2 regions of the Marinobacter nauticus ATCC 49840 genome follow, and region 1 is predicted to be linked to the other one. Evidence: predicted binding sites of a transcription regulator. Region 1 holds the regulator's gene; the other holds the start of a gene.
What was found. The regulator sigma-54, encoded in region 1, starts transcription at its own class of promoters, with help from an activator protein. The targets are predictions, from matches to a motif close to ANTGGCATNNANNTTGCTNT.

Region 1 (11,270 bases):
ATGATAACACCCCAGGATGTGGTCATCGCCATATCCAACAGCGGCAGCACCAGCGAAGTGGTCACCATTCTCCCTCTGATCAAGCGCATGGGCGCACCATTGATCAGCATGACAGGCAAACCCGATTCCGTACTGGCACAGGAGGCCGTTGCCAACCTGGATGTCAGCGTGGCCATTGAAGCCTGCCCGCTGGGCCTGGCCCCGACCTCCAGCACCACCGCCACCCTGGTCATGGGGGATGCCCTGGCCGTGGCGCTGCTTGAAGCCCGGGGATTCAGCGCCGAGGATTTCGCGTTCTCCCACCCCGGCGGCAGCCTTGGACGCCGCCTGCTGCTGCGGGTATCCGACATCATGCACACCGGTGACCAGATTCCTCAGGTTGCCGAGGGCACAACCCTGAGCGGGGCACTGCTGGAAATAACCCGCAAGGGTCTGGGTATGACCACGGTCGTTAATGCCGCCGGCACCCTGACGGGCATCTTCACAGACGGCGACCTGCGCCGGACCCTGGACAAATCCGTGGATGTGCACACTACTCCCATCCAGGACGTGATGACCCGCAACGGCAAAACCATCCGGGCAGACCACCTGGCGGCAGAAGCCTTGAATATCATGGAAGAAATGAAGATCAACGCCTTGCCGGTTACCGACGCAAACGGCACCCTGGTGGGCGCCATTAATATGCACGACCTGCTGCGGGCCGGAGTGATTTGATGACTCAGACAGCGCATCCGTTACAAACCCACTGGGACGCAGCCCTGAAGGCCAAAGCCTCGGACATTCGCCTGATCGCCCTGGACGTGGACGGCATCATGAGCGATGGCCGCCTCTATTTCAGTGCCAGCGGCGATGAACTCAAGGCCTTCAACATTCTTGACGGCCTGGGCCTGAAACAACTGATGCAGGCAGGCATCACCGTGGCGGTGATTACCGGACGACGCTCTCCGCTTACGGAAAGACGAATGTCGGACTTGGGCATCCCGCACCTGATGCAGGGTCGCGAAGACAAAAAAATTGCATTACTGGAATTGATCCGGGATATGAACCTTGCGCCGGAGCAGATTGCCTACATGGGCGACGACCTGCCCGACCTGCCCGCGCTGCGTTTTGCCGGCCTTGGCATCACGGTACCCAACGGCTACTGGCTGGTTCAGCAACACGCCGACTACTGTACCCGCAGCCCCGGTGGACAGGGCGCTGTGCGCGAGGCCTGCGATCTCCTGCTCTGGGCGCAAGGGCATCTGGACAACACTCTTGCCCCCTATCTGGACGAGCCAGCATGATCACCGAGCGGCTTTTCGGCGATCGTGGCAAACGGCGGATTACAGCCCTGGCCCTTGCCGCCACCGTAACAGCAACCGTTTTTCTGCTGTGGCAAAGTGACGAGCCTGTCAGTTCGCGGAATGCCGCCAGCGAACTACGGGGGCCCGCAGAGCCCGACGGCTTTGTGATCGGCGGCCAATACCGCGCCTGGGATGAGCAAGGGAACCTCCAGTTTGATCTCAAAAGCCCCAGAATTGAGCAGTTTGAAGCAACCGGCACGGCTCATCTGGATACGCCGAGAGCCCGACTTTTCAGTGAGGGCAGTCCCGAACCTTGGCTCATCGAGTCTAATGAAGGTAGCCTTCAGCAGAACAATGAAATGCTGGAACTGATGGGGAACGTCCGACTGACCCGACAGTCCAAAGGCCGCGAAGCCATTCTGGAGACCGGGGCGCTGACCTTGGACAACAGCAACGGCACCGTCTATACCGACCAGCCGGTGACCATCACCGAGCCTTTCGGCGTCACCCGCTCCACCGGCATGAAAGCCTGGATCAACGAACGCATTCTCGAACTCAACTCCCGGGTAGAGGGACAATATGAAACCGTCAGGTAAACGATCTTTCTGCCGGCCAGCGATTCTGGCCCTGGCATTGCTGGCCGGCCCGGCATCGGCATTCAACCTGGATTCCGATATCCCCATAAAGGTCAGTGCAGATTCGGCCCGCCTGGATGAAAGCGCCGGAACGGCCGTTTACACCGGCGCTGTCGAACTGATTCAGGGCGAAACCCGGCTGGACGCGGATCGGGTGGTACTTTACCGCAACCAACAGGGTGTCAGCCGGATTGAAGCCGCCGGCAACCCCGCCCATTACCGGCAACCCGGCCAGGAAGGCGAAGGCATGACCGATGCCAAGGCCCTGAACATCACCTGGTCTGGCGATGAAAACCTGGTCATTTTTGAACGCCAGGCCGTTATTGAACAAGACGGCAACGTATTCCGGGGCGATGTCATCCACTACGACACCGTTCGCCGCGTTGTTACTGCGGAAGGCGGCACGCCATCCGACGGCGGCTCCGGCCGGGTGGAAATGGTGATTCAGCCTCGTAATTCAGCTCAATCCAGTGACGGGAAAGATTCGGATGGCAGTTCTCAGGGCCAGTAATCTGGCAAAAAGCTACAAGCAGAAAAAAGTAGTACTGGACGTTTCTCTGGAAATTCGCTCCGGAGAGATTGTCGGCCTGCTCGGCCCCAACGGCGCCGGCAAGACGACTTGCTTCTACATGATCGTGGGCCTGGTGCCTGCGGATCACGGCCGGATCACCATCGACACCCAGGACATCACCCCACTGCCAATGCATGGGCGCGCCCGCAAGGGCATCGGTTACCTGCCCCAGGAAGCCTCCGTGTTTCGCAAACTGACCGTGCGGGACAACATCATGGCCATCCTCGAAACCCGCAAAGGCATGAGTCGGGCGGAACGGGAGGCCAAGCTGGAAGAGTTGCTGGAAGAGTTTCATATTACTCACATCCGAGACAGCGTGGGTATGGCGCTATCCGGAGGCGAACGCCGCAGGGTTGAAATCGCCCGGGCGCTGGCCATGGAGCCCGCGTTTATCCTGTTGGACGAACCCTTCGCGGGCGTAGACCCTATCTCCGTCAGTGACATCAAGCACATTATCCGGCACCTGCGGGATAAAGGTATAGGCGTGTTGATTACCGACCATAACGTTCGGGAAACCCTCGACATCTGCGAGAATGCCTACATCGTTTCCGGCGGCCACATCATCGCCTCCGGCAATGCCGAAGCCATTCTGGCAAACCAGCAAGTGAAAGAAGTGTATCTGGGTGATGAGTTCCGGCTCTGACCTGATAAAACAGGGTTTATCCGAGGTCTGATTGTTTTGATGATCTGTAGCAAGTAAACTCGGCAAAAAACTTGCTTATACTGTTCACAGACAATGGCAAGTAACCAGCGTACAACATTTTTTTCGGCCTGTGCGCCGGCAAAGCAACAACCGGGATGCCCATGAGTTATGGATCTTGAGCCATGGTTATGAAAGCCTCATTACAGCTTAAGCTGGGCCAGAGTCTGACCATGACGCCCCAGCTGCAGCAGGCCATACGCCTGCTACAGCTTTCTACCCTCGATCTCCAGCAGGAAATCCAGCAGGCGCTGGAATCCAACCCCATGCTGGAAACCTCAGAGGACGATGAGCACGCGGAAGGCGACGAGCGCGAAGAGCACGAGCACAGTGACGCTTCCAGCTCTGAGGCCAACCAGGACGACAGCCACCAGGACGCGAGCCCGGACTGGGACGAAACCGAGAACGGCCCGGACTGGTCGTCCGAGAACGATATTCCGGACAACATTCCCGATGATCTGCCAGTGGATACCGCCTGGGACGACATCTACCAGTCTGCCCCGGCTCCGGCCAGCAAAGGCGAAGACGAACACGAATCGGATTTCGAAACCCGGAACTCGCCTACCGAAACCCTGCAGGATCACCTCGAGTGGCAGCTGAACCTGACGCCTCTGAGCGAGCGGGATCAGGCCATTGCCCACGCGCTGCTGGATGCTGTGGATGAGCGCGGCTACCTGACGTCTGACATTGAGGACATTCACGCAGGCCTGCTGGACGAAACCGAAGAAGACCCGTTAGAACTGGACGAAGTGGAAGCGGTACTCCACCGCCTGCAACACTTCGACCCGCCCGGCGTGTTCGCTCGTGATCTCCAGGAATGCCTCCTTATTCAGCTCAATCAGCTGCCACCGGATACCCCCTGGCTGCGCCAGGCGAGACTGGTGGTTACCCAGTTCCTGCATCTGCTTGGCAACCGGGACTACGCGCAGCTGTTACGCCGCAGCCGGCTCAAGGAAGACCAGCTGAAACAGGTACTGGCCCTGATCACCAGCCTGAACCCGCGCCCTGGCGATGTCGTGGACCGGGCCGAACCAGATTACGTTATCCCGGACGTTATCGTACGCAAACACGAAGGCCGATGGCGGGTTGAACTCAACCCGGAAATCGCTCCGCGTATCCGGGTGAATGCCAGCTACGCGTCACTGATCCGCCGGGCTGACAGCAGTGCCGATAACACCTACCTGCGCGACCAGCTGCAAGAAGCGAAATGGTTTATCAAGAGCCTGCAAAGCCGGAATGAAACCCTGCTGAAAGTGGCCACCCGCATCGTTGAACACCAGCAAGGGTTCCTGGATCAGGGCGAAGAAGCCATGAAGCCTCTGATCCTGTCTGACATTGCCCAGGCGGTGGAAATGCACGAGTCCACGATTTCCCGGGTTACCACCCAGAAGTACATGCACACGCCCCGCGGTATTTTCGAGCTGAAGTACTTTTTCTCCAGCCACGTCAGCACCGCCGAGGGCGGCGAATGCTCGTCTACAGCCATCCGGGCGATGATCAAGAAGCTGATTGCCGAGGAAACCCCGAAAAAGCCATTGAGCGATAGCAAAATTGCAGCCATGCTAGGGGAACAGGGAATCAACGTGGCGCGGCGTACCGTCGCCAAATACCGGGAGGCCATGCATATTCCTCCCTCGAACGAACGAAAACGCCTGGTTTAAACTTTCGCCGGTGCAAGATGCACTGGCATGCAAGCCGGCAAGCACGCCGGCAGTATGACAACAGGAGACGCCTATGCAACTCAACATTTCAGGCCATCACGTAGAACTGACTCCCGCTCTGAAGGATTACGTCAACACCAAGTTCGAGAAGCTGGAGCGTCACTTCGACCATATCAGTAACTGCCAGGTCACCCTGGAGGTCGAGAAGGTGCGCCAGATGGCGGAAGCCACGCTGCACGTGATTGGTGGTGAGATTCACGCAAAGGCAGAAAATGAGGACATGTACGCCGCAATCGACGCTCTGGTCGACAAGCTGGACCGTCAGATCCTCAAGCACAAGGAAAAGAACGTAGACCGGATGCACGGTAACGGCGGTCGCTGAAGCGCGAACCTTACCGGGTGTTTCATGAAACGAGCTGCGGCGGGGCTAACCGGCCGCAGCCTTTTTTTTACGGACATGCAGTCGATCCATGAGCGAGCCATCCCTGACCATCGACAATATTCTTGCCCCTGAACTGACCCTCTGTAAGGTGCCGGCCTCAAGCAAGAAACGTGTGCTGGAGTTCATCGCTGAACGGATTCACTTTCAGGATGAAATCCTCAGCGACACCCAGATCTTCAACAATCTGGTCTCCCGCGAACGGCTGGGCAGCACCGGTATCGGTGAGGGTATTGCCATCCCCCACTGCCGACTGGAAGGCCTGGACCGGGTCATCGGCGTGCTGATGACTCTGGAGGAGCCGGTAGACTTTGATGCTATCGATAACCAGCCGGTAGATCTGGTGTTTGCACTGATCGTCCCCAAAGAAGCCACCAGTGAACACCTGGAATTACTGAGCCAGCTGGCGGAGCGCTTCAATGACAGCACTTTCTGCGCCCGGCTGCGCCAAAGTGAAGATCCCGCGACCCTTTACCAGCGTATGGCGGAGAATAATCACTGAGATCAGCCTGATATCTGGACAGGCTGCCAGGCAGATTGAAGGAGAAACAGTCCCATGAAGCTGATTATCGTCAGTGGCCGATCCGGTTCCGGCAAGAGTACGGCTCTGCATGTGCTGGAAGACCTGGGATTCTACTGCATCGACAACCTGCCCATTGGCTTGCTGTTCCCGCTGACCCGAGAGGCGGCCACCCAGGAAGCGCCCGGCCGGCTGAAAAAAATGGCCGTCAGTATTGATGCCCGTAACCTGTCCGCCGAGCTGGCCAATTTTGAAACCATTTACCAGCAACTGAAGCAGACCGGTGTCGAGGTTGAAATCATATTCCTGGATGCCGACGAACAGTCACTGCTGCAACGCTTTCACGCAACCCGCCGCAAGCATCCGCTGAGCGATGACAAGACGTCTCTGCGGGAGGCAATCACCAACGAAAAGCAATTACTGGAACCCCTGTCAAAGCTGGCCGATCTTTACGTCAACACGACCGGGCTCTCCATGTACGAGCTACGCGACATGATCAAGCAGCGCGTGGCCGGCCGCAAGGATCAGGAACTGGCACTGCTGTTCCAGTCCTTTGGCTTCAAACATGGCGTGCCGGTGGATTCAGACTATGTCTTCGACGTCCGCTGCCTGCCCAATCCATACTGGGACACCAGCCTGCGCAAGCACACCGGCGTTGATCAGCCGGTCATCGAATTTCTGGAACGGGAACCGCTGACACGTCAGATGGTGGATGACGTCACGGGCTTCCTGAATACCTGGCTGCCCTCGTTTGCCGACAGCAATCGTAGTTACATGACCATTTCCATCGGTTGCACCGGTGGCCAGCACCGCTCTGTTTATGTGTGTGAGCAGCTCGGGCGCTATTTCCGCGATAATTACCGCAATGTGCAGGTGCGCCACACCGAACTGCCACACCTTCAAACCCGGGGAGAAATCTGAGCGCCTATGATTTGCCGCCCCATCACCATCATCAACAAACTCGGCCTGCATGCGCGGGCCACGGCGAAGCTTGTGGCCACCGCATCAGACTTTGACAGCAAGGTGCGAATCCGCGGCAAAGGCCGGGACGTAGACGCCAAGAACATCATGCAGGTGATGATGCTGGCCGCCAGCCAGGGCACCGAAGTGGAACTGGTTGCCGATGGCCCGGACGAACAGGATGCCATCGACGCGCTGGCTGCCCTGATCAACGATTATTTTGGTGAAGGGGAATAACCTCCGGTTTCGTCATTCACCTACAATCCTTTCTCACGTGTGCCACCTAACTCCGCTATAATGCAAAGGTTTTCTGATCGCAGGTGGTTCAATGACCGACATTCTGGAAAAAAGCCAGGCCCGCCAACGCCTTCGCTCACTCAGTGAAGCGCTGGACAGTGGTGCCCTCAAGCAGGTGGCCCGCATTCTGAATGGCGGTCTGAGCCCCAGCGATATTGCTCACCTTCTGGAATCCTCGCCACCACGCCAACGGGCCCTGCTCTGGAACCTGGTCGACAAGCAGCTGGAAGGGGAAGTCCTCCAGTACCTTGGCGACGATATTCGTAGCTACTTCCTGAGCCAGCTGAACGCGCAGGAGCTTGCGGACATTCTGGAAGATTTCGAGTCGGATGACCTGGCCGACTTGCTTCAGCAATTGCCGGACACGGTGATCCAGGAAGTCCTGGACACCATGGATGAGCAAGACCGTCAGCGGGTCGAGGAAGTCCTCGCTTACCCGGAGGACACTGCCGGCGGCCTGATGAACACCGATACCATCACGGTACGGCCGGACATCAGCATCGACGTTGTGTTGCGCTACCTGCGCCGTCACCGCAGCCTGCCCCCGATGACCGACAGCCTGATTGTGGTCAGCCGTCGGGACGAGTTTATCGGCATGCTGCCCATTACCCGGATGCTGGTATCCAATCCCGCGGCTACCGTTCGGGAAGTGATGGACACGGACATTGAACCCATTCCCGTGTCCCTGTCCGACACCAAGGTCGCCACTCTGTTCGAACGCTACGACCTGATTTCTGCCCCTGTGGTGGATGAGACCAACAAGCTGCTGGGCCGGATCACCATCGATGACGTGGTCGACGTTATCCGTGAGGACGCAGACCATTCCCTGATGAGTATGGCTGGTCTGGATGAAGACGAGGACACCTTTGCCCCGGTGATGAAGACCACCCGCCGGCGCGCGGTCTGGCTGGGCATCAATCTGATCACGGCCTTTACCGCATCGGCCGTGATTGGACTGTTTGAAGACACTATTGCCAAAGTCGTTGCACTGGCCGTACTGATGCCAATTGTGGCCAGCATGGGCGGCATTGCCGGTAGCCAGACTCTGACCCTGGTGATCCGGGGTATGGCCGTTGGCCAGATCAGCGGTGCCAACGTGGGCTGGCTGCTGAACCGTGAGTTTCTGTCCGGGGTACTGAACGGCCTGCTGTGGGCGGTGGTGGTTGCCACCGCCGCGGTGGTCTGGTTCCAGGACTGGCTGATTGGTGCCATCATCGCGGCGGCACTGGTGATTAACCTGGTGGCGGCGGCGCTGGTGGGCACCGTCTTGCCGCTGTTCCTGAAATCCCGGAACATTGACCCGGCCCTGGCCGGCAGTGTGATACTCACCACCGTAACCGACGTTGTCGGCTTCATGGCCTTCCTGGGACTGGCCACCATTTTCTATGCCTGAGCAACCTGTGACCTACCATGACTGACCAATTTGACGACGAATTCCAGGACGACCTTGGCCCCAGCAAATCGCAGCTGAAGCGCGAAATGCACGCGCTTCAGGATCTGGGCAAACGCATGCTGGACCTGAACGACGAACAGCTGGCCACCCTGAGCATCAGCGAGACCCTGAAAGCGGCGATCATTGAATCACGCCGGATTCCCCAGCGTGAGGCCCGCCGGCGACACTTGCAGTACATTGGTAAGGTGTTGCGCCAGGAGGACGACCCCGAAGCTATTGGCCGTGCCATCGACGCCTTCCACGCTGGCAGCGAAGAGCATACCCGCCGACACCATCTGGCCGAGCGCTGGCGCGACCGGATGATTTCCGAAGGTGACAAGGTGGTAGGAGAGTTTATTGATTACTGCCCTTCGGCCGATGTACAGCACCTGCGCAATCTGGTGCGCAATGCCCGCAAGGAAGTCGAAAAAGGCAAGAATACCGGCCAGGCCCGAAAGCTGTTCCGGGCTCTGCGGGAATGGATCGACGACGCCGAGCAGTAATCAGAGCCGCCGGTGCTCCCACACGGGCATACGGCTTCGCAACTGATTCAGCTGCTCCAGGTCCAGATTGGCGCAAGCCATGCCCGGACCTTCGTCGAACTCACTGACGATCTTACCCCAGGGATCGCAGATCAGGCTGTGGCCATAGGTTCTTCGCCGGCTACTGTTCTGCCCCCCTTGCCCCGGCGCCACCACCCAGACCTGGTTTTCAATGGCGCGGGCGCGTATCAGGGCGTGCCAATGGGCATTGCCCGTCTGCCAGGTAAAGGCGCTGGGCAGGCAGACCCATTCGGCGCCCTGCTCTCTCAAGGCCCGGAACAGTTCTGGAAAGCGAAGGTCGTAACAGATCGCCAACCCCAGTCGTCCGGCCGGCGTATCCACCGTAATCGCCTGATCACCGGGCTCAAAGGTATCCGATTCCCGATACTGGCCGTGGGCGTCTTCAACCATGGCGTCAAACAGGTGAATCTTGTCGTAGCGGGCCACTTCTTCGCCATGATCGTTGTACACCAGACAGGTGGCGCGTACCCGGTCTGTTATCTCTGAACCATCTCGCCGACTGGCCAACGGCAGGGAACCGCCGACAATCCAGAGCCCCAATGACCGGGCCTGCTCGGCCAGAAAGCGACGGATAACAGGCTCGCTACTCGCCTCCCGGCGGCCGCACTCCAGCATCTGCGCGGTGGCCAGAACGGCGAAGTTCTCGGGCAACACAGCCACCTTCGCCCCTGCGCCTGCCGCTTCAGCCAGCAGTCTGCGGGCCTCTTCAAGGTTGGCATCGATGTCATGGGTACTGACCATTTGTATTGCCGCGACCTGAACCATCATGGCCTCCTTACTCACCGGTATCGAACACGCCCCGCAGATCCACTTCCGGATTGCTCCAGGTTCCTGTGACACTGTACGTGGCACTGGTCAGTTTGCTCAACGGGTCGCCCAGAATTTTATCGAGCACGAACAAGGCGCCGCCGATGGGGGCGCTCGCCCCCATCAGTATGGCAGCCAGGGGCAGATTCTGTGTCACGGGTAGCACTAGGACCAGGCGCATATCCAACGTTTCTTCGGCCATGTTGGTATTGCCACTGAGCTTGAACGCGCCGGACGGACCCACCAGTTGCAGTTCCGGATCCATGGTCACCAGGCCATTTATGATGTTGGCTTTACCGGAAATGGCGTCAAAGGCTACGCCCCGTTCGTACAGATCCGAGAAGTCCAGCCGCAACCTGCGCCAGAGCGTATCAGTGTTCAGCAGGTTGAAGATCCGGAACAATTGCGCCGAATTGCTCTGCTCCATGATCATGCCGTCGTCCAGGCGGGCACTGACCGTGCCGCTTATCTTGCTGAGAGCAATGTTGTTCGGGCTTCCCGGCCAATCCAGATCCAGTTCAACCGCCGTTTCTTCGTTGGTCATCGGAATGGTGCTGCCAGTCAGCGCTTCCAGATCCTTAAGGGCCCCGCCCTCCAGCTTACCAGTAAACCGGGTCGTTTCCCGGTCATCCACAATGCTCCAGGTCATATCGCCGGACAACACCAGGGATCCAAGCCGGCCTTCCACCTCCTGCACACGCAACCGATAGGGTTCAGGGCGCAGCTTGAAACGCCAGCTTCCCGCTGACTCGCCATCCAGCCGGAGATCCGAGATTCTGGCATCAATGTCGGGCCAATTTCCCATATCCAGCTCCCTGAACGCCTGCAACTGCTCCTCAAGAGTCAGAAATTCGTTGTCCTGCTCTGCGGCACTGGTCTCCCGTACCAGGCGCAGGGTTGCAAAGTCGGCCTCTACCGTGCCTCCTTCTCTGGGTAACACCACCCTGCCCCGGGCCCGATCCGAGTCGGTATGAACGACCCACCGGTCCTCCAGCTCAAGCGCATCAATGGCGATATTGGTCAGATGGTGAGCGCCCAGATTCAAATGTTCGAAGACCAGCTCGAAGCCCGTCTCTTTAAAACGAAGTTCAGCGTCCAGACGATCCTGCCATTGCGCAGCGATCGCCACGCCTTCGCTCTGGAACGGATCAACCCGGACCGACAGGGGGGTTCGCTCGCGCGCGGTCTTTGCCAGTGGTTTGGGCCAATCCACCTGCAGACCTTCAAGGTCTGAAAACAGGGAAATCACCGGTTCGCTGGCACCGCCTAATTCCAGCTCAGCGGTGTAGACAAGTTCTCCGGAAAGTCCGCGCGCCGCATCGTTAGCCAGGCCAAAGGCCGCCAGGGAGCCTGGCAGCTTCAGACCACCTTGCTGGCGTATCAGCATGGCGTCGCCGGCCTC
Region 2 (11,270 bases), 430 kb from region 1:
AAGGCAGTGTACGGCGTCTGGTCGGTACCACCCACCAGTTCACCGTCAATCTGGAGGTAGATAGACCACTGGCTCTGACCCACCCCGTTACCCGGAGATGGCTCTTTTACATAGAACTGTGTCAATTCGTGGGAATTACCCAGGCTGTCAAATATGGTGGTCGACGTTGCGTGGTTGTATGTACGCTGGTCGATGGGATTGAATTCGTTGGTTACGGTAAACGGTGTCGCATTGAAGGCGACTTCAAACGCGTTGCTACCTGAATCAGTGGTCACCTGCTCAACATTGCGATCGGTGGTAACGAACACCTCACCGTCATATTGCTGGTTGTTGGTGAGCGGAGTACCTGTGGGAGCATCGCCGTAGGCTACCTCCAGCGGCTGCCCACCACTATGGATAATTCGCAAAACATCGGGGGTTGAGGGGTCTTCGTCATCATCGACAACCGAGGCCGAGATCGCATTGTCGCTGGTGTCGTTAATGGCTTCCGCCACATCTTCCAGGGAGGATACATTTTCCAGATTCAGCGGGATCGGTGCAGATCCGTCTATCCGGATTTCAAGCCGGAAATTGGTGGCGCTGCTCACATCGCTATCGGTCAAACCGGTCAGGGAAGCTGCGGTTCTGGCAGTGGCCGTTACTCCCGGCGCAGCATTAATGGCAATGGCAGCATCACTGGCAGAAGCCGTGGCATCAATCTGCGGTACCGTGTAATCACTGGTGCCGTCGGAGTAGCCGAAGGTAAAGCCGGAACCTTGAAGATCTGCAAGCGCGATCGGATCAAAATCCCGGATGCGACGCTCAAGCACAGTCTCTCGGGAATCCAGATTCAGATCGGTCTGGAGGTTCGTTGTGCGACGGGGCGCCAGGTTGTCGGTTTCAATCTGAAGGTCACCACGGATGCCAGACAGGTTGCCATCATCATCAGCGGTATAACCCTGCACCCTCATATTCTGGTTATTAACAACATAGCCTTCTTTATCAATCCCGAACTGGCCAGCCCGGGAGTAACGGATTTCACCGCCATTGTTCAGAATAAAGAAGCCATCACCACTGATAGCCATATCCAGGCCGTTATCGGTGAAGCTGATATTGCCCTGACCGAATGACTGCTTTACGTCCTGCACCCGCACGCCGTCGCCAATCGGATTGGTACCGGCACTCAGGAAACCACTGGCGTACAAATCACCGAACTGTACCTTGCTGCTTTTGAAGCCGACGGTACTGGCGTTGGCGATGTTGTTACCGGTGACATCCAGATCCACCGAAGCGGCGCGCAGACCACTCAAACCTGTGTTAAATGCCATGACTTATACCTCCTGGTCTGACACCGGATCAGTTGATTTGTTTGACTTCAGACAGCGGAATGGAGCCCATTCCGGCCAGATTCAGAGTAATGGAACCACCCTGCCCCAACGACACACTGTCGACATTGGCGCTCACCATGGTCGCCAACTGCTCCGATCCGGAGGGATAGGAGCCCTGCGCCACAATCGAGTAGGGGCCGGGCGGCAAAGGATTGCCGTTGCCGTCTTGCCCATCCCACTGGAACGAAACCACACCAGCCTGGCTGCTGCCCATATCAATCTGGCGAACTAACTCACCGCTTTGATTCATGACCGACAGTCGCAGCCCACCCGTGGAAGCCGGCACCTGAATGGTGCCAGTTATCTCGCCTTCGCTACCCAAAATGCCCACACTGGAGGGTGCCAGAACGGTTTTGCCTACCATCGCCGAGGCCTGCAAGGCCTGGCTGGACCGGAACTGACCAACCACATCGTCGACACTGCCCGACAGATTCTGCATTTCTTCCAGTGAACTGAACTGGGCCAACTGGGCGATAAAATCGCCGTTGTCCTGCGGCTCCAGTGGGTTCTGATTCTTGAGCTGCGCCAGCATCAGCTCCATAAACGCGTCTTTACCCAGCTCGTTGCCACCAGGGGTCTTGCCCTCCTGGTTCAGTTGGTACTGGCTCAGCACGTCTGAGGCGGCTGCGGAATTCACTGCACTCATGGCTTAATCCTCACTTGTTACTGCTGACCCAGTGTCAGAATTCGCTGCATCATGGATTTGGCGGTGTTCATGACATCCACATTCATCTGAAAACTGCGGGACGACGACATCATGTCCGCCATTTCCTCAACCACGTTCACGTTGGGGTAATAAACGTACCCTTCCTCGTTCGCGGCAGGGTGATTCGGCTCATAGCGCATCTGCAGTTCTGCATCGCTCTCGACAATCCCCTCAACGCGAACACCTGCCCCGGGCCCCTCTTCGGAACCCATACCAAATCCCTGCTGATCAGGGTTCAGCATGGCCTGCTGAATAGCGGCAAACACCGGTTTGCGGGCACGGTACGTTGTATCCGTGCTCGAACTGGCGGTTTCTGCGTTGGCAATGTTAGACGCGGTGGTGTTGAGCCGCAGTGACTGTGCGGTCATGCCGGAACCGGCGATGTCGAAAATGTTACCCAGTGACATGACAATCTCCTTAAATCTCGTACGGACTGCGGCTTATTCGCCCTTCAGCGCCTTGGTCAGGCCGGAAAACCGACTACTCAGGAACTGGAAGCTGGCCTGGTAATCCATGGCGTTGCGCATGAAACGGGTCTGCTCGGCCTGCGCATCCACGGTATTGCCATCAATTGATGGCTGGTGCGGGGTACGGTACAGCAGCTCGCCGTCAGCGCCGGGGCTGGAGGTGTCCATATGACCACTGTGGGTCGTGGTCATACCAAAGCCCGTCATGGAATCCTGCGCCTTCTGCATCATCGCCTGGAAATCCACGTCGCGGGCCTTGTAGCCCGGGGTGTCGGCATTTGCCAGGTTGTTCGCCAGCACTTCGGCCCGCTTGACCCGCGCCTGCAGCGCGTGCTCATGAATACCAAGCGCTTTGTCGAATGTAATAGCCATTACTGCCTCCAGATCTTTGCACCGACCAGGCTGAACCTGTGAACTTGCCGGTTTTGCGTTCTGAAGTGATTAAAGCAAGCAGAGTGCCAGAATTGAAAAAGCCCGCTGTAATGCGGGCTTCGAAGAGGACTGTCTAATAAATGAGCGGCAAATTCCGGTTAAACGCAACGAGGGCGGCAACGGGTTTCCCCAGGCGGACTTACCGCTGATCGAGGCTCAGACTTGCCAGGGGGAAGTGCGCCCTGGCGCGGCCCACCTTGAGACATACTCTTTGGTATCCGGCCGGGGCACCGATGGTTTCTCACTGGCAACGGTACCGGTATAGAGGAAACCGACAATGGACTCGCCCGGCAGCAGCCCAAGACCGTCATGCAGCGACGAATGATAAGCTACAGGCCCGGTTCGCCACATGGCGCCGTAGCCGGCATCATTCAGCGCCAGGGAGATAAAACTCATACCAGCCGCTGCCGACATTACCTGCTCCACCTCCGGCACCTTCGGATGATGACGGGGCGACGCAATACCGACAATAATCATGGGTGCACGAGCCGGAGCATTCCGGGCCTTCTCACGCTCCTTATCAGAAGCCTCCGGCGGGCAGCATTCAGCAAACAGGTCGCCCAGAGCTGCCAGGCCTTCCCCCTCTATCACGAGATAACGCCAGGGCCTCAACAACGCATGATCCGGGGCCCGGGCCGCGCACCGGAAGGCCTGATCAACCACAGACACCGGTGGTGCCGGTGCCTGCAAACGGGGCTCCGAAGCACGATCCAGAATAAAACGGGTTATCGAACTCATACAGTCTCGCTGTTGATTGGTTGCATGATTTTCGGTTGGGCCGGAAGCGGCCCCGATGAATTGTGAGTTCTACGTAATGCTGTTAATCTTTAGTCGTAGTTCAAACCAACAATTATAAAGAACCGGCAACATACAATGAGCGACCAGCGGGCATTTCGCAACTTTGCAGAATTCTACCCGGACCACCTGGATGATCACAGTGGCGCTGACTGCCTCCGCTTTCATTTTATTGAGTGCAAGCTTGCTCTGAGTGTTGTCTTGTGGGCTGTTTATTGCCTTATGGGAGACTGGGGAATGTTTCGCGACATACTTATCGGAAGGATCCGGTTCTGAAAATGATGAGCGCACCCGCTGAATTACGCAGCGTAACCGGCAATACCGGCAAGCTGGGGCAAGGCGACATCTACGACCACACGGTGGCGATTCCACCGATGCCCGATTACAACGGTCGGATACTGGCCTACACCGCCACTGCCGCCATTATTGTCACGGGTGTCCTTCAGGATGTGTTTCCCCAATTGCTTCTCTGGATGGTGGCTGGCGCTCTGATCTGGCCTCATCTCGCGCACGTGCTTACACGGCGAACCTTCCTGCGACGTTCAGCCCGGATTCGGCAAAAAATGCTGTTCCTCGACTGCATAATCGGAGGCAGCTTTATTGGCTTGATCGGATTGATCGCCATTCCGTCGGTATCGGTTGTCCTGATGCTGATGTTCAGCTGTCTGATCGTGGGCGGCGTCAGGCAATGGTTGTTCGGCACAGCGCTCATGTCGGCCGCCATGGCCGCCACAGTGGCGGCAACCGGCACCGCCGCCGATCTGGAAGCCCCCCTGCTCACCAGCATCGTCGCCATTTTGGCCACAGGCACGTACATCTGCGTTACCGCCTATTACTCACACCAACAGGCCCGGGCCCTGCTGCTGGCAAAGACCCAGATTCAGAACCAGCGGGAACAGTCCATCGCCCTGTCCCACAAGCTCTCGAAATACCTGTCGCCTCAGGTCTGGCAGTCCATCTTTACCGGGGAACGGGATGTTCGGCTTGAAACCCAGCGCAAGAAACTCGCAGTGTTTTTCTCAGACATAAAAGGCTTTACTGAACTGTCGGAGGAGATGGAGCCGGAAGCCCTTACCGAGCTTCTGAATCACTACTTCAACGAAATGTCAGAGGTCGCCCTGAAATACGGCGGCACCATCGACAAGTTTGTCGGCGATTCCATCATGGTGTTCTTTGGCGATCCGACCAGTCGCGGCCAGAAAGAAGATGCGTTCTCGTGTGTGTCCATGGCCATCGAGATGCGCAAACACATGAAGATCATGCGCCAGAAATGGCGCAGCCAGGGCATCAAGACGCCCCTGGAAATCCGCATGGGCATCAGTACCGGCTACACCACGGTTGGTAACTTCGGCGCCGAAAACCGGATGGATTACACCATTATCGGCAAGGAAGTGAACCTCGCCAGCCGACTGGAGTCCCTGGCGGAACCAGGCGAGATTCTGGTGTCGTATGAGACCTTCTCGCTGATCAAAGACCGCATTATGTGCCGGGACAAGGGCGAGATTACCGTAAAAGGCTTTGGCAAGCCGGTGCCCATCTACGAGGTGGTGGATTTCCGGCGCGACATGGGGCCTCACCGTAGCTTCCTGGAACACGAACACAGCGGCTTTGCCATGTACCTGGATTCCGATAAGGTCACCGAACGTGAGCGCAAAGCCATACTCAGCGCCCTCGAAGACGCAGCCGACCGACTGCGTCAGGAAGACGATACCGAATAGCCGAGCCTGCTACTGCCTAACCAGCCGCGGCCCCGGACCATCTTCAGCACACGTGCTGCGCCAGGGGTTGATATCCAGGCCACCACGCCGGGTGTAACGGGCGCACACCATCAAGGATTCCGGCTGACACCTCGCCATCAAGTCAGTAAAGATGGTTTCAACACAATGTTCGTGAAAATCCTGTTTCTGACGGAAGCTCACGATATAGCGCAGCAACCCTGCCCGATCAATCTTCCTCCCGGAATAGCGAATCAGTACCGTGGCCCAGTCGGGTTGGCCGGTCACTGGACAGTTGCTTTTCAGAAGATGTGAACACAAGCCTTCACTGACCACCGGCTCGCTGGTTGTCAGCGACTCAGGCGCATAGTCGTAGGCCACCTGCTCTAGCGTTTCATCATCGATCAACTCGTATCCTTCGGGCCGGCCGATTGCAGGCGCTGAGTCATCCACACTCAGAAGCGTCACATCCACCGCCGCACCACAGGCACTCGAAAGATCCTGGGTAATGGTCTCGGCCACTTGATCCGGAGACGAGAACACCGCCTGATTCAGAGAGTTCAGATACAACTTCAGGGATTTGCTCTCAATAATGGCAGGCGATGCCGCAGGAAACCGGATTTCTCCCCAGGCCACGGCCGGTACACCGCCAGGCTTCAGCCAGGAGATTTCCCACGCCTGCCACATGTCCTCGCCAAACCAGGGCCAGCGACCATCGTCCAGGCCGATTCGCCGGCGGTTTTCTTCCCGGGCCACCGGGAACAGCAGAGACGGATCATACTGATCAGGGTATTCACTGGACTTGCCCAGTGGCGCGTTATCAAGAGCCATATCAGTTCCGGAATTTAATCAGTGTCGAATGCCCTTGCCACGGGCAAGCATGCGCAAGGCTACCGCCGCCAGCAAGACGATGAAAACCAGAATCATACCAAGAGACACGAACGGATTAACGTCCGAAACACCCAGTATGCCGAAGCGAAAACCGTTAACCATATACAGGATCGGATTCGCCATGGACACGCCCTGCCAGAACGACGGCAGCATGTCGATGCTGTAGAACACACCCCCAAGGTACGTTAGCGGAGTAAGCACAAAGGTCGGGACAATGGAAATGTCATCAAACTTGGTCGCCAGCATGGCGTTGATAAAGCCACCCAGAGAGAACAATGCCGATGTGAGAATCACCGTGATAACCACCATCAGCAGGTTATGGATACTTAACTGAGTGAATGCCAGCGACAGCAAGGTGACGATCAGGCCGATACTCAGGCCTCGGGCCATACCACCAGCCACATAGCCCGCCAGGATGGTCCAGTTCGGCACCGGCGACACCAGCAATTCCTCAATACTGCGCTGGAACTTCATAGAGAAAAACGACGACACCACATTGGAGTAGGAATTGGTGATCACCGCCATCATGATCAGGCCCGGCACAATGAACTGCATATAGTCGTAGCCGCCCATTTCACCGATGCGGGAACCAATCAGGTTGCCAAAAATAATAAAATACAGCGTCATCGTGACGGCCGGCGGCAACAGCGTCTGCGGCCAGATCCGGGTAAAGCGCCGAACCTCGCGGGTAACGATGGTTGTAAAGGCTGTCCACAGTGCTTGCGGTGTCATGCTGTCACCTCGCTGGCTTTCTCTGCCTCCCGGGCATTCTCCTCAACCATGCGAACGAACAGCTCTTCCAGCCGGTTGGCCTTGGTTCGCATGCTCAGCACACGAATACCCAGATTCTCCAGTTCGATAAACAGAGCGTTCAAACCCTGTCCCTTGGCAACTTCCACTTCAAGCGCACCATCGTCATCCAGGCTGGCTTTGAATGCAGTCAGCTCAGGGGCTTTTTCTAACGGCTGCTCGGTATCCAGTACAAAGGTTTCTACACTGAGCTGTTGCAGCAGTTCCCGCTTGCTGGTGTGCCGGATGATTTCCCCATGATCAATAATGGCAATGTTGCGGCACAGGGCTTCCGCCTCCTCCAGATAGTGGGTGGTCAGAATGATGGTAGTCCCCTGACGATTCATCTCCTCCAGGAATTGCCACATGGAGCGACGCAATTCGATATCCACACCGGCTGTCGGCTCATCAAGAATCAGCAATCTGGGCTCATGTACCAGTGCCCGGGCGATCATCAGGCGGCGTTTCATACCACCGGATAACATCCTGGCCGGTGTGTTGCGCTTGTCCCAGAGCCCGAGCTTCTTCAGATACTTTTCCGCAGACACCCGTGCGGTTTTCAGGGGTATGCCGTAATAACCAGCCTGCGTGGTGACGATATCTTCCACCTTCTCGAACTGGTTAAAATTGAATTCCTGTGGAACCACACCCAGGGAGAGCTTGGCGCTTGAGAGGTCTGTATCGATATCATGGCCGAACACTCTGACCTTGCCGCCCGACTTGTTTACCAGAGAGGAAACAATCCCAAGAGTGGTCGACTTGCCGGCCCCGTTTGGGCCCAGCAAGGCGAAAAAATCGCCTTCCCGAACGTGCAGATCAATGCCTTTGAGGGCCTGAAAACCATCGCTGTAGTTCTTGGTCAGCCCTTCAATGTCCAGTGCGTAGGTCATACACCCCACCGTTGTTCAGAAACCGGGCTCCAGAGGAGCTAAAAAGATAGAGAGCTATTTGATTGAGGCAACGCCGGAAAATTCAAGGGACGAAGCCAATTAAAGCCAGGTGCCCCAAACCCTCAAACTGCGACAGGATTCCCGATATAGCCGAAGTGCCATCCCTATAATGCGGTTACAACAACTTACAAATCGGACACCGGCCACCGGATGCTCCAGGTCAACGCGAAGGGATTGTACGAAACGCCATGAAACTCGTTCACCTAACCCGCTTTATTCTGCCACTCTCTGCAGCCATCGCCCTGACCGGCTGCTTCGATAGTGGCAGCAGCTCCGGATCCGACGATACCCGCACCGGGCGAATTCATTTCCAGGGCGTTGGTGGGCTGACCTACCAGACTGCCAGTCAGTCCGGAAAGACCAACACACGTGGCGAGTTCCGCTATTACCCCGGCGAGACACTCTCGGTCAAAGTAGGCAATCTCCCTATCGCAGAAGGGATTCCGGCAAGGGAATACGTGACCTTCCTGGAATTTCAGGAAGACACCCGCGCGGCCCTGCAAACCCCGGCCGTTGACGATGAAGGACTGAACAGCCACCAGGTCCGTGAACAGCTATTGTTTGAGAACAACACACTGATGAACCTGTCCCGCTTCCTTCTGGCCCTGAACTGGACCGAGAACGTAGACGACGACGAGGGCATCGACATCCGCGAGCGAGTCATCAACCAGCTCAACGAGGCGCTTGATGATCCTAACCTGCCGAACACCATAGATTTCAATGTCAGCATCGGCGAGTTTACCGCCGAGAATTCGCCGGCCAACCAGATCCTGGCGGAGATCTGCTTCCACCCGAAAGACGACCCACTGTGCGGTGAGCCGCCAACCCAGGAGGAAATCGACAACGCCGATGACCGCCCTGTAGATGGTGAGCTGGATCCTGATGTCGACTACAAGGAAGATCTGGAGGCGCTCCGGGAACGAATTCTCCAGTCTGTGCGCAACATGGATGAATTCGACAACGAACAGGCCCGCAATTACCTTCGCAGAGAGCTCGCCGCTATAACCCGGAAGTTATCAAGGCAGTACTACCTGTCACCGGAAGACGCCACACACGCCGCCGGCGACACCAGCATCCAGTCCGTGAAAGTCAAAAAGATCAGGGGGGACGCTCAACTGGCCCAGCTGCAGGCCCAAAGCACACGCCCAACCGACGTTTATGTTAACGCCGAAAGCTGGCAAGAGGCAGAAGTGGAGTACGTGGTCGACGGCCCCACAGGCGGTGAATCAGAAATTCTGGTGAACTTCCGGCCGGAGGGCACCTATCGCTGGGTGCGCAAGCAGATACGCATACTTATCGATTAATCAGTTTACCCAGGGACCAACGGGACTCGGCACCTGTTACATCGTAGCCAGCCGGGTCCAGGCCCTCGGTGCCGTGAGGCAAACACTCGCGCACGGTCAGTAACTCCGAGGCGCCTCGGGACTCATTGTGCCGGGCCAGATCAACAATCTTTGCGGATTTCAGCGGCCGATGCTCGGCGTCCTGCATGACCATCACGCTGGGCCACAGCCTCCTTCCCGGTGAGTGGGATACCACAATGCCACGCTGGCCATCAGAAAGCTCCACCAGAGTACCGGTCGGATACACGCCCACACCCTGGATAAAAGCCTCAACAAGATCTTCCTGAAATTCGATATTGCGCATATCGTACAACAGCGATACCGCTTTTGCCGGTGTCATGGGATCCTGATCATCCCTGGGCGCAATCAAAGACTCAAAGAATTCTGCAATACCTGCAACTTTTGCCAGCAGCGGAATACGGTCGCCACGAATTCCCTGTGGAAAGCCGGAACCATTGTGCCGCTCGCGGTGCCCCTGAACCACGCTCATAACGGCTCTGGAGAGACCCGCGCCTTCCAGCATCTGACAACCACGTTCGACATAGGTGCGATAAGTCGCGTATTCTTCAGTGGATAGACGGTGCTCTCGGGCCAGCATCTCTTTAGGCAATGCGGTCTTACCCACCTGCGACAAAAGACACCCTACCCCGAGATGGTTCAAGAGCCCTTCGTTCAATCCTAGCTGCCGGCCACACACCAGGGCCCATACTGCGGTATTCAGGGCATGCCGATACACAAAATCATCATACTGGCGGGTGCGGCTCAGCCACAAAAGCGCGTTCGGCTGGCGAACGACGCTCTCTACCATGCGGCGGGTGACCTCCGCAGCCGGGCGCAAATCCGGCATCTGGTCATCCTGGATGGTCTCGAACATCCGGCTTAGCGCCAGTTCCGCATCACTGAGAAGTTTGCGGGATACTTTGAGCTCTTTTCTGAGAGGCACTTCGTTCTTGTAGGCAACCGGTTCGCGAATACTCAGTGGCGCCAGCTGCAATTGCTCACGACCACCGGAACGGGCGTTGGAGCGTCGGGCAAAAGGGCGAACCTTGTCTGGCCCGAGGGTGATTTCCTCGCGGGTTTCCGCCACATCGACCATCACCCACTTACAGTGGGAGACAACGGCTTTCAGATCGTTTTCGGAACGGAGGTAAAAGCCCTGGATGGGAAACGGTGTTTGATGCCAGGGGCGATCAAGATCAGACACGAACATGCCGATCTCAAGATCATGTGCCGCAATTTTTTTCTGACGAACGCCCACTAGACACCTCAGGAACAGGGATTCTTTGACAGTTCCCAGTTTGCCACGTTAACGGCAAGACACCATTACTATTTGGTAGCGAACCGTCACCAAAGCGCAACAAGTCGTAACTCAGATTTTCACTCGGCAACGAAATGTATCACTGTGACAAAGCTCACAGGAAAAAGCAGACAGACTTCAATCTTCCAGGCACTGAGTCTCGTCAAAATCCGGCAGACGCGCATTCAAAGAGCCCCGGGGCACCTTCCTGGCATAAACCGTATAGGCGACTGCAGACGGACGAATGTAATCAACATTCACCTCTTCACCACCCCTCATCAGGGTTGCCCTCGCAGGCTGGCAGGAAACCAGAAGCTCAAAGCGGCTGCCGACATCGGCCACCCGGCCCCCTCCCTGAGGCGTTTTTACCGTAAGACAGGAAGACTGCCCTGTGGCCGGCGAACCTGTTGCCGCCAAGACATCCAGCGAGGGGTCTCCACAAGCACGAATGCCATCACCACAATCACCAGCACTGTCATGACTGCTGTCGGCAATACGCCAGACCCGATCACTACACT

Region 2: the regulator sigma-54 is predicted to act here: its motif matches at 2,984-3,003, upstream of flgB (flagellar basal body rod protein FlgB).

What each region holds. Positions count from the first base shown of each region.
Region 1 covers NC_017067.1:2,658,509-2,669,778, forward strand. Annotated here, with positions in the region: gene MARHY_RS12370 (KpsF/GutQ family sugar-phosphate isomerase) at 1-714, shown strand, start outside; gene MARHY_RS12375 (KdsC family phosphatase) at 714-1,283, shown strand; gene lptC (LPS export ABC transporter periplasmic protein LptC) at 1,280-1,879, shown strand; gene lptA (lipopolysaccharide transport periplasmic protein LptA) at 1,863-2,429, shown strand; gene lptB (LPS export ABC transporter ATP-binding protein) at 2,407-3,132, shown strand; gene MARHY_RS12395 (RNA polymerase factor sigma-54) at 3,321-4,850, shown strand; gene hpf (ribosome hibernation promoting factor) at 4,924-5,232, shown strand; gene ptsN (PTS IIA-like nitrogen regulatory protein PtsN) at 5,321-5,791, shown strand; gene rapZ (RNase adapter RapZ) at 5,846-6,730, shown strand; gene MARHY_RS12415 (HPr family phosphocarrier protein) at 6,737-7,006, shown strand; gene mgtE (magnesium transporter) at 7,098-8,459, shown strand; gene yjgA (ribosome biogenesis factor YjgA) at 8,477-9,001, shown strand; gene MARHY_RS12430 (carbon-nitrogen hydrolase family protein) at 9,002-9,826, opposite strand; gene MARHY_RS12435 (YhdP family phospholipid transporter) at 9,837-11,270, opposite strand, start outside.
Region 2 covers NC_017067.1:2,226,261-2,237,530, forward strand. Annotated here, with positions in the region: gene MARHY_RS10340 (flagellar hook protein FlgE) at 1-1,307, opposite strand, end outside; gene MARHY_RS10345 (flagellar hook assembly protein FlgD) at 1,336-2,013, opposite strand; gene flgC (flagellar basal body rod protein FlgC) at 2,031-2,480, opposite strand; gene flgB (flagellar basal body rod protein FlgB) at 2,514-2,912, opposite strand; gene MARHY_RS10360 (nitroreductase family protein) at 3,129-3,710, opposite strand; gene MARHY_RS10370 (adenylate/guanylate cyclase domain-containing protein) at 4,046-5,485, shown strand; gene queF (NADPH-dependent 7-cyano-7-deazaguanine reductase QueF) at 5,495-6,313, opposite strand; gene MARHY_RS10380 (ABC transporter permease) at 6,332-7,105, opposite strand; gene MARHY_RS10385 (ABC transporter ATP-binding protein) at 7,102-8,052, opposite strand; gene MARHY_RS10390 (hypothetical protein) at 8,301-9,416, shown strand; gene MARHY_RS10395 (HD-GYP domain-containing protein) at 9,406-10,713, opposite strand; gene MARHY_RS10400 (hypothetical protein) at 10,891-11,270, opposite strand, start outside.